Regions from separate parts of the Paraburkholderia sp. Ac-20342 genome, predicted to be linked through region 2. Evidence: predicted binding sites of a transcription regulator. Region 2 holds the regulator's gene; the other holds the start of a gene.
What was found. Region 2 encodes FNR, which switches genes on or off when oxygen is low (the NO sensors DNR and NnrR bind a similar motif). Its sites were predicted from a motif close to TTGATNNNNATCAA; they were not measured.
Positions count from the first base shown of each region.

Region 1: G3N58_RS18510 (cytochrome C) is a predicted target of FNR. The motif match lies at 3,319-3,332, and genes of this name have one in related genera.

Region 1 is NZ_JAAGPQ010000041.1:34,567-39,500, reverse strand. It holds gene G3N58_RS18530 (PAS domain-containing sensor histidine kinase) at 1-1,153, shown strand, start outside; gene G3N58_RS18525 (response regulator transcription factor) at 1,150-1,797, shown strand; gene G3N58_RS18520 (response regulator transcription factor) at 1,979-2,410, shown strand; gene G3N58_RS18515 (helix-turn-helix domain-containing protein) at 2,376-3,185, shown strand; gene G3N58_RS18510 (cytochrome C) at 3,426-3,740, shown strand; gene G3N58_RS18505 (DUF3564 domain-containing protein) at 3,781-4,155, shown strand.
Region 2 is NZ_JAAGPQ010000002.1:104,564-109,497, reverse strand. It holds gene G3N58_RS33940 (hypothetical protein) at 408-617, shown strand; partial or broken gene G3N58_RS01285 (transposase) at 598-819, opposite strand; gene G3N58_RS01280 (SUMF1/EgtB/PvdO family nonheme iron enzyme) at 929-2,230, opposite strand; gene fnr (fumarate/nitrate reduction transcriptional regulator Fnr) at 2,456-3,250, opposite strand; gene G3N58_RS01270 (universal stress protein) at 3,487-3,954, opposite strand; gene G3N58_RS01265 (FCD domain-containing protein) at 4,253-4,934, shown strand, end outside.

The DNA.
Region 1 (4,934 bases), on a different contig from region 2:
CGCCGTCGCGGCCTTTCTGATCGCACACACACACGGTGCCTACACAGCGACAAACGAGGCACGCAATCTGTCCAGCGCCAACGCGGCACGCTTGATGGGGATCATCCGCTCATCGATGGAAGCCATCATCACTGTCGACGAACGGCAAAACATCATCATCTTCAATCCCATGGCCGAACATGTGTTCGGCTGCAGTGCGGAGGAGGCGCTCGGCGCCTCGCTCTCGCGCTTCATTCCGGAGCGTTTTCGCGCGACGCACGCGCGGCATGTCGAACAGTTCGGCGTGACGGGAGTGTCCGAGCGGCAGATGGGCAAGCAGCAGCGCGTGCTGTTCGGCCTGCGCAGCAACGGTGAAGAGTTTCCGATCGAGGCGTCGATTTCCCAGGTTCGCGACGGCGATAACAAGCTTTATACGGTGATGCTGCGCGACATCACCGAGCGCGTGAAAGCGGAGGATGCGCAGCGTAAATCGCGCGAGGAACTGCGCGAACTCTCAGCCAATTTGCAGAAAGTTCGCGAGGAAGAAAAAACCCGCATTGCCCGCGAATTGCATGACGACCTCGGACAGCAGTTGACCGCGCTGAAAATGGACCTTTCCGCAGTCGAACAGGCGCTGGAAAGCACGGCGGAACCCGAGCTTCTGCAGCAACTGCGGGGCATGCGGCGGCTCATCGACGTGACCGTTGCGTCGGTACGCCGCATCGCCGCCGATCTGCGCCCGGTCATGCTCGACGACCTCGGTCTGATTCCGGCGATCGAATGGCTCGCCAACGACTTCACGAACCGCTATGGCATCGATGTGAACCGCGACATCGACGTCGGTGACATGCATTTCGCGCCGGCAGGCGCGACCACGCTGTTCCGTATCGTCCAGGAGGCATTGACCAATGTGGCCCGCCATGCGGAGGCCACCGTCGTCACACTCACGGTGCGCATCCAGGCCGATGCCTGCGTCGTGCAGGTCGCGGACAACGGTCGCGGTGCCACCGCATCGACGCCGTCCGCGGAAAAATCCTTTGGCTTGCTCGGCATCCGTGAACGTGCGTACATGCTGGGCGGCACGGTCGAGATTCACACTTCCAACGGCAAAGGCTTCGTTCTGGTCGTCACCTTTCCAACCGCGGCCGTCCAACTGCAGGAGAGCCAAACATGATTCGAGTGCTGATTGCCGACGACCACGCGCTTGTGCGCGATGGTCTGCGACATATCCTGCAGAACGCAAAAAGCTTCGAAGTGGTCGGTGAAGCCAGCGACGGCGTCAGCACGATTGCGTTAGCTCGCTCGCATCCGGCCGAGGTGCTCGTGCTGGACCTGTCAATGCCGGGGCGCAACGGCGTCGAGTTGATCAAGCAGATCAGGGATGAGCTACCGGCGCTGCGCATTCTTGTGCTCACCATGCACGCAGAGCAACAGTACGCCGTGCGAGCCTTCAAGGCTGGTGCGTCGGGATATCTCACCAAGGAAAGCGCCAGCGCCGAACTGGTTTCGGCGGTCACCAAGGTGGCCGGCGGCGGAGTCTATGTCAGCCTCGCCATGGCTGAACGCTTTGCGCAGAGCCTGAACGATCCCGCCGACACGCTGCCTCATCAGCGCCTGTCCGACCGGGAATTCGATGTGTTCCGCCGCATCGCCACAGGGCAAACGCTCACTGAGATTGCCACCGAACTGTGTGTCAGCAGCAAAACAGTGAGTACCTATAAAACCCGTATCCTCGAGAAAATGCAGATGCCGCACGAAGCCGCGCTGGTGCGCTACGCCACGCGTCACAAACTGCTTGGGGACGACGAGGACATCTAACGAGGTCACAGCACCTTTATCGCGACGCCCGCTCCGCCGTCCTGGCCCTCGCCGCTCGCGCCCCCACTCCGCTGTCGCGAGGCGCGCGTAGGAAATTCCCTACACGAGCTTCGCACTCCCCTACCTCAAGCTCGTTCGCCGCCGATTTTATTTTGAGATAGAGCGGCCGATACTGCGAGCCATGAACTCAAGCTCGTCACTGCCAACCTTGCGCGTGTTCCTCGTCGAGGACACGATTTCAATCAGGAAACGCATGGCAGCGCACTTCGCTACGATCAAGGGTGTGCAGATCGTGGGCGTTGCCGAAGAACCCCTCCCCGCGCTTGACGGCATCGAGCGCACGAGCGCGGACCTTGTGGTGATGGATCTGCATCTGACCGGCGGCACCGGTATGGAGCTGTTGCGTGGTCTCGCGCAAAGCCGGTCCCCGGTGATCACGATTGTGCTGACGAACCATTCGGACAACGGTTTCCGTCAGGCGTGCCTCGCCAACGGCGCGCAGTATTTCTTCGACAAAACGAGTGAATTCGATCTCGCCTGCAACACGATCAGGCAGATTACCCACGAGCGCTGCACACGTGGCCTTCATTATCCTGGAGCACATCATGTCTGACGTTGTCGACTTTTCCGAAGCCCGGATCGTCGCGCAAGCCTCATTGCCCTCGCCGCGAACCGCTGGTGCTGCAACGCCAGCCCCGAAGCGCTCGGGCGCCAATTGCTCGGCTTGCGCGATGCACGCGTTCTGCCTGCCAGAAGGCCTGACACCGGCCGAGACCGAACGGATCGAAGCGCTGATCTGCCCATCGCGCACGATAAGAAGCGGGGAATCGCTGTTCCGCGCGGGGGACTCGTTCCAGAACATCTATGCCGTTCGGGCCGGCTCCTTCAAAACGGTCGTAATGCATCGTGACGGCCGCGAACATGTCACGGGGTTTCATCTGGCCGGCGATGTGCTCGGCCTCGACGGTATCTGTTCAGGGCAGCACAGTTGCGACGCGCCAGCCATCGAGGACAGCAAGGTCTGCATCATCCCGTTCCATCTTCTCGAAACCATGTGCCGCGACGTCAAGGCAGTGCAGCAGCATGTGCATCGACTGATGGGCGGCGAGATCGTGCGCGAGGCGACACTCATGATGCTGCTCGGCACGATGTCCGCTGACCAGCGCGTTGCAACGTTTCTGCTGAATATGTCGAGCAAGCTCAAATCACGCGGCTACTCGCCGGCCGAGTTTCACCTGCGTATGACGCGCGAAGAAATCGGCAGCTACCTCGGTTTAAAACTCGAAACCGTCAGCCGCATGATGTCGAAGTTCCAGAAAGCCAGGCTGATCGACACGCACGGCAAGCAGATCAGAATTCTTGATATGGACGGCCTCGCCCGGGTGTAGTTGCAAAGGCCGCGTCAGGTGCACCACCGACGCCGTTCGCCATTCGTCGTTCACTCCACGGAAACACCATTTGCACGTGAGCACGGGTACCTCAACTGCAAATGCATCCGCGAACCAGTGAAAAAACATCGGCTTGACGTGCGTCAATCGTAACGGCGTCCCGCACCCTACACTGATCCTGAAACCTTTCGTGGAGTGTGTGTCGTGAATGCCGCTTCCCCGCAATTTCTTACCGCGATCCTGTTTGCGGCATTACTGACAGCAAATGGCGCAGCGCGCGCGCAGTCCGAGCCGACCGCTCTCGTCAATCAACAACATTGCATGTTCTGCCATACCCGCGACGCACCCTTCCTCGCGCCTTCGTTCGAACAGATCGCGGAACGCTATCGCGACGTGCCGGGTGCACAGGCGATGCTCGAACACAAGCTGCGGGTCGGCGGCAAAGCACATTGGGGCGATGCAGCCATGCCACTGCCGCCGGATCGCGGCGGCCCGATCACTCCGGAAGACGCGCACGTGTTGATCCAGTGGGTTCTGAGGCAGTCAGCCGGCTAGTCGCGATCTGCAGATGCACGCGCTACACCAGGAGAAAGTCATGCGTCTCACCATCCACCTCGACACGTTCGATCGCATCAATCCAATGGCATTCGTCATCCTGTGGCTCGACAAGGAAACGCGCCAATGGTCGCGTGAAGGACACCTGGGGCTCGAACTGCCCGAGTGGGGCACGCTGCACGTCGACTGCGGCAACACACTCGTGTGCGGTCCGCATGATTCAACACCCACCTGCGTGCTCGAAGGACTCGATCTGAACGCGCCCGGCAGTTCGTTCGAAGGAGAAACCGGACGTGCCCAATGGTGTGCCAATAAAGGTCAAGCGCTGATGAGCGGCCAATGGCACGTGCAATGTATCGACACCGAATGCATCGACCCGGAAAGCAGCTTTTTTGCAGGCGACGAGACACGCTGAACACCGTGTGAATCATCACGATAAGGAAGACTGACAGCGGGTCTGGACGGCATGCGGCACGCGTATGGCCCCTATTCTATCGGCCTCTGCAGCCACTCAGCTACCGACTCCCAGCGGGCTGGCCGGACGCTGCTAACCGGCCGTTCGCCCAAGCCGGACAGAGCGGCGACTCTCACATCCGCGAGCGCGTACTTACGATTCGTTGCCGTCACTCACCGCCCCATGACGGTAACCGACTCTTCATATTTCGATTACCGAGGACTACCGGACCGATGATGGCCGTCGCTCATTATCGAGGCACGTGTTTGTAAAAACCACTGCGCAGTCTGTACCGGTCTGCGATCTGGAGACTCGCCAAGTCCGCACGCCCTCTTCTCTTCGCCAATCAAAAACCTCTACGCAGGGTCTTTCATACCCCATTCCCTCTATTGCATACGCCTCCGAAAAACCGTACAGAGCCCAAATTCCGCAGGATTGCCGTCATTGCTGGCAGAGACGAAGTTCCCGCATCTGCGAGCCAATGGCCGCAGAACCACCCGCCAAGCGCCCCACTCCAAATATGTAGCTAGATGTGTAGCTGGAAGAATTTTTCTTCAATCTACCGACGTCGAACCTTGTCAAATAAGGAATACGCCACAAAAACCTGAGCAATACGACATCCTAGCGCTGTTGTCGTACAGCGCACCTGAACCCTCGACGTAAGCAGTGCGCCAGCCAATTACCTAAATGGCGTCAACTGGCCAGTCCGAAGGGGAACAAGACTCGGTGTGAGAACCCCG
Region 2 (4,934 bases):
AGGCACTTTTCCTGGTGGAATCGTAGTGCCGCCGTTTCCCTGTTTGCGCGCGGACGTACGGAAAGGCTCGAAACGGCTCTGGCGAGAGTAACAGGACTGTCCGCGGTCCGTTACCTTTCGCTTGCGGCGCTCGTGTCAGTGCTGGACCTGGCTGGGTGGCAGCCGATGGGCCGCGTCATTGTCCCGAATGTTTGCGCGAGAGATCGTATCCGGCGGCGTTGCGCCCGATTCTTTGGGATGTCAGTGTCGTTACCGTATGCCCGCGGCATGCGATGCGGCTCGCTCGTTCGACCTGTGGCAGTCCGCCAGCGCGTCGCCTTGGACTATGGTGGCGACGGCAGGTGCCCGGGGTGTGCGCCAGATGCGGCAGTCTGGGCCTGTCATGTGTAAGTATCGGGGTTGAGCGAGTGACCGATGACGAAATGTGGGTGGCCGCTCAGACCGGGGAGATGATTGCAGCTCTTTCCGGCGGCGAGCGGTTTTCGGCTGATCGCGTCCAACAGGGCGTTCTCGCAATGGCCACTCGCATCGGGGACGGGCGTCCCTATCGCGCGGCGGCCGTCTGCGGTTTCAGTAAAGCGCGTCTGTTCGACTGGGTTCCGCAACCAGCTTCTTGAGCCGCGCATTCTCGTCCTGGAACTGCCTGAGTACGCGGACCTGGTTCGACTCCAGGCCCGCGTACTGCTTTTTTCATCGCTAATACGTCTGCTCGGATATCCCCAGCTGCCGGATCAGGTCCGCCACCGGCATGCCCAGCTCAGCCTGCTTGAGCGCCGCCACGATCTGCTCCACCGGGTACTGTTTGCGTTTCGTCGCCAATCTCCCGTGTCATGGGGAAAATTGCTCCGAAACACTAACACTCATTTCTGTCCAGGATTCCTGCAGCAGATCAATAAAGCGATAGTCGATTTTCCGCGTCAACTATCGCTTAATCCGTCAAACCCCTCACACAGCGGAACCCCGCATAAACATACTGATAATGCGGCTGAAACCAGTTGCGGAATTCCGGCCGCAGCATGCATGCCGCGGTACGCGCCGAGCCGCCTTTGAGCACGTAATGCTGTCCGTCGAAGAAGTTGGCCGAATAGCCGGGATAGAACGGAAACGCTTCGAAGCCGGGCAGTGCGTCGAATAACGTCGAGGTCCACTCCCAGCCATTGCCGAACTGACCTTCGACGCCGAACGTGCTGACGTTGTCCGGATGCGCGTCGACGGGTTGCGGGTCCCAACTGCGGAAGTCGAAATTGCCCGATGCCGCCAGCGGCGCGCCATGCGCGGCGCGCTGCCATTGCGCTTCGGTCGGCAGCGTCTTGCCGGCCCAGCGCGCATAGGCGCTCGCTTCGGCGTGACTGACGTAGACGGGCCAATCGAGCGGCAGCGGCACCTCGTCGAACATCGTGCGCAGCGTCCATTCGCCATGGTCGCTTCGCGCCGCGCGTTGCGACCAGCCGGCCGGATGGTCGATGCGCTCGGCTTCGCGCCACGCCCAGTCACGTGGCGACCACCACTTCGGCTCGCGATAACCGCCGTCCTCGATGAACCCGAGGAACGCGCCGTTCGTCACCATATGGCGGTCGACCTCGAACGCGGGCACCTCGACCTGTCTTGCGCCGAACTCGTTGTCCCAGCCGAAGCGGCCGGCCTCGCGCGTCATGCCGAGCACGGCGGTCCCGGCCGGCACGCTCACCATCGACGACAACGCCCCGCGCCGCTCGGGACGCGTCGCCACGGCCTCACGCAATGCGGTGTCCTTCTGCGCGAGCGGCAACTGATGGAACATGTACGCGAGCGTTTCGGCATGCATCAGACGATGCTCGATCGCGACGTTGAGCAACTGCTCTGCTGCCTCGCCGCGAGCCACGTCGCCGAGGTTGTCGAGCGCGTTGTCGATTTGCCGCCGCGCGCGTACCGCGTACTCGCGCACCGTATCGAGCGAGGGCCAGTCGCTCGGCTCGTCGGTCGGATAGCCGCCGCCGACCGGATCGATGCCGAATGCGAAAAGCTGGTCGAGTTCCGGCGCAAACGCGGGCAGATCGAACAGACGCCGGTCGAACAGATTGCGATCGAAGGCTTCGAGGTGGCCGATATAAAACACGATGCGATGACGTTCGCGGATCGGCCGCTCATAGAGGTGTTCGGGTTTGACGACGGCAAAGAGGGCGTCGGTGATTCGACGCGCGTCGATCAGGCGTTGCACGAGCGGGTGATGCGGAGCAGGGTCGCGATTCATTCGCCGGGTCTCCTAAGGCGGTCGAGCAGAGTTAGCGCAAGGCGCTCACTCCTGTCCCGCGCGAGCGGCTTGCCACGGGGGACGGTCCAAAAACTCTATCCGCTCGCAGGGCCCGTGCCAAGGTGAAAAGTGCGCGAAAAGCGCACGAAAAGCTGCGAGGAATACCGCTGGAAAAAGACGGCATACGGGCCCGTAAGCCCTTTCACGAGCGGGCCGACAGACGGCTCAAACCTGCCGCAGTCCTTCGATATCGACGATGCGAATGTGCTTGCCCTGCGTGTCGATGAGACCTTGCTTTTGAAATCTTGACAGGGTGCGGCTGACGGTTTCGAGCGTCATGCCGAGATAGCTTCCCATGTCCTCGCGCGTCATGCGCAGATTGAATTCGGCCCACGAATAGCCGCGCTGCGCATTGCGTTGCGATACGTCGAGCAGGAACGCGGCGACGCGTTCGTCGGCGGACAGCGAGCCGAGCACCATCATCTGCGCCGCCTCGCTGACGATCTGCGCGCCGAGCAGCTTGTGCATGCGTTCCTGCATCGAACTGATCTCGCGGCACAGCAGCTTCAGCGCGCTGTACGGCACGATGCAGACGCTGCTGTCTTCGAGCGCGACGGCACTGCACGCATGCACGTCCGCGCTGATGCCGTCGAGCCCGAGCGCTTCGCCGGCAAGGCGCAAGCCCGTGACCTGCTCGCGGCCGTCGCGATGAACCATCACCGTTTTCATCGAGCCCGAGCGCACCGCGTAGATGCTGTCGAAGTGGTCGCCGCTGCGATAGAGCGCTTCGCCGCGCTGCACGGAACGCGCCGAGCAGATCAGCGTTTCGAGCTTCGACAGCTCTTCCGGCGACAAGCCCTGCGGCATGCAGAGCTGCCGCATCGAGCAACTCGAGCAGCGCGCGGCGGTGCGTGCGGCTGGGGTCCGGCGGCTGCCGCGCGCGGGCGGCGCGCCGGTGGTGCGATCGGCCGTGCCGGTGGCGCGGGGTAGGGAACGGCTAGCAGCGGAAGAGGTCGGCATGGTCTGCGCGCGGTAAGCGTAAGGGTGAATCGATTGTCCCATCCGTCTTTGCACGGGCCGGGTGGCAAAGTGACGCGTGGGCTGAGTGGGCATTCTGCGAAGCCTGCGCGTTCACTCCGGAGCGGGACGATGAGCCGCCGGGGATTGTGCCGGTGGGTTCTCTGCCGGCGGACACGGCGGCCCGGTTGCCGCCAGGCATCGCGTTGTATGCGGTGCCCGGCGCATGCTGCAACAACTCAGGCGGATTCCTTCCCGGTGCCCGCGGCGGACGGAATCAGCAGCACCGGCAGCGTAGCCTGACGCACGCAGCGCTCGGCGACGCTGCCGAGAATCAGCCGCTGGAAGCCGCGCCGGCCATGCGTGCCCATCACGAGCAGATCGGCGCCGAATTCTTCCGCGGCCTTCAGCACGATATCCGACACATCGCCGAGCGATGACGCCTCGGAAACCGCCGGCTCGCCTCGCACACCCTGGTCGGCCATGGCCTTCGAGAATTCCGCGCGAAGCTCCTGGCCTTCCTCGATCAGCCGGTTGCGCAGAATGGACGGATCGTAGCCGGGCGCCTCGAAATACATCGGCGTGTTTTCGACGACATAGAACGGCCGCAAAACCGCGCCATTGGATTTGGCCAGATCGAGCGCTGCTTCGAACGCACGGCGCGAGGTATTGCTGCCGTCGACCGCGACGAGAATGCGTGTGTACATATCGACTCCGCTTCTGAGAAATGCATTTGCCGCAACCGCTGTGCAACAAACGTTGCAGCGGCCGGGCTCCTCGGTCTTTTATACCAACGAAGCTTAGATGATTGCCGGAAAAGATGCACTCGACCAGGATGTAAATCAAACATTTGCCAAATTTCGCGGCTCAGTCGCTGTGCGACGAGCGTTGCGGCGGCAAGCGCGGGCGATCCCCGGGAAAATACAGGGCGCATAAGTTTTCTCAAGGCGTCACAGGGTTGGCCTTACAATCAGACCATATTCAGACAAGTAGCCCAGTCCGCTGATGAACGATCGTAAAACCAGGGGCTTGCCCGACCAGATTTACGGCGACATTCTCAATCGCATTCTCGAAGGCGAGTACAAGGAAGGCGAGAGATTGCCGACCGAGCATGCGCTCGCCGAGCGTTTCGCGACCTCGCGGCCGACGGTGCGCGAGGCGCTGGCGCGGCTGCGGGCGGACGGCATCATTACGACGCGGCATGGCTCGGGCACGACCGTCGCGCGGCGGCCCGATCCGGACGTGCGCCGCTTCGCGCCGCTCGAAACGCTGTCCGATATCCGCCGCTGCTACGAATTCCGCATCGTGACCGAGGCGGGCGCGGCCGCGCAGGCCGCGCTGAAGGCCGATGCCGAGGACATCGCGGCGATCGAGCAGGCGTGGGACGAACTGGAGCGCATCATCGAAGCCCAGGGGATCGGCGCGAAGGACGACTTCATGTTTCATGTGGCGGTCGCGCGCGCCTCGAAGAACCCGTTTTTCATCACGGTCATGTCGTTTATCGAGGAGCAGATCGTGTTCAGCATGAACCTGTCGCGCAATCTGTCGCTCGTGAAAACGGTGGAGCGGCAGCGGCTCGTGCAGGCCGAGCATATGGCCGTGCTCGATGCGATTCGCCGCAGGGACGCGGCTGCCGCCGAGGCGGCGATGCGCGCGCATCTCGAGAACGCTCTCGAACGGATGTTCG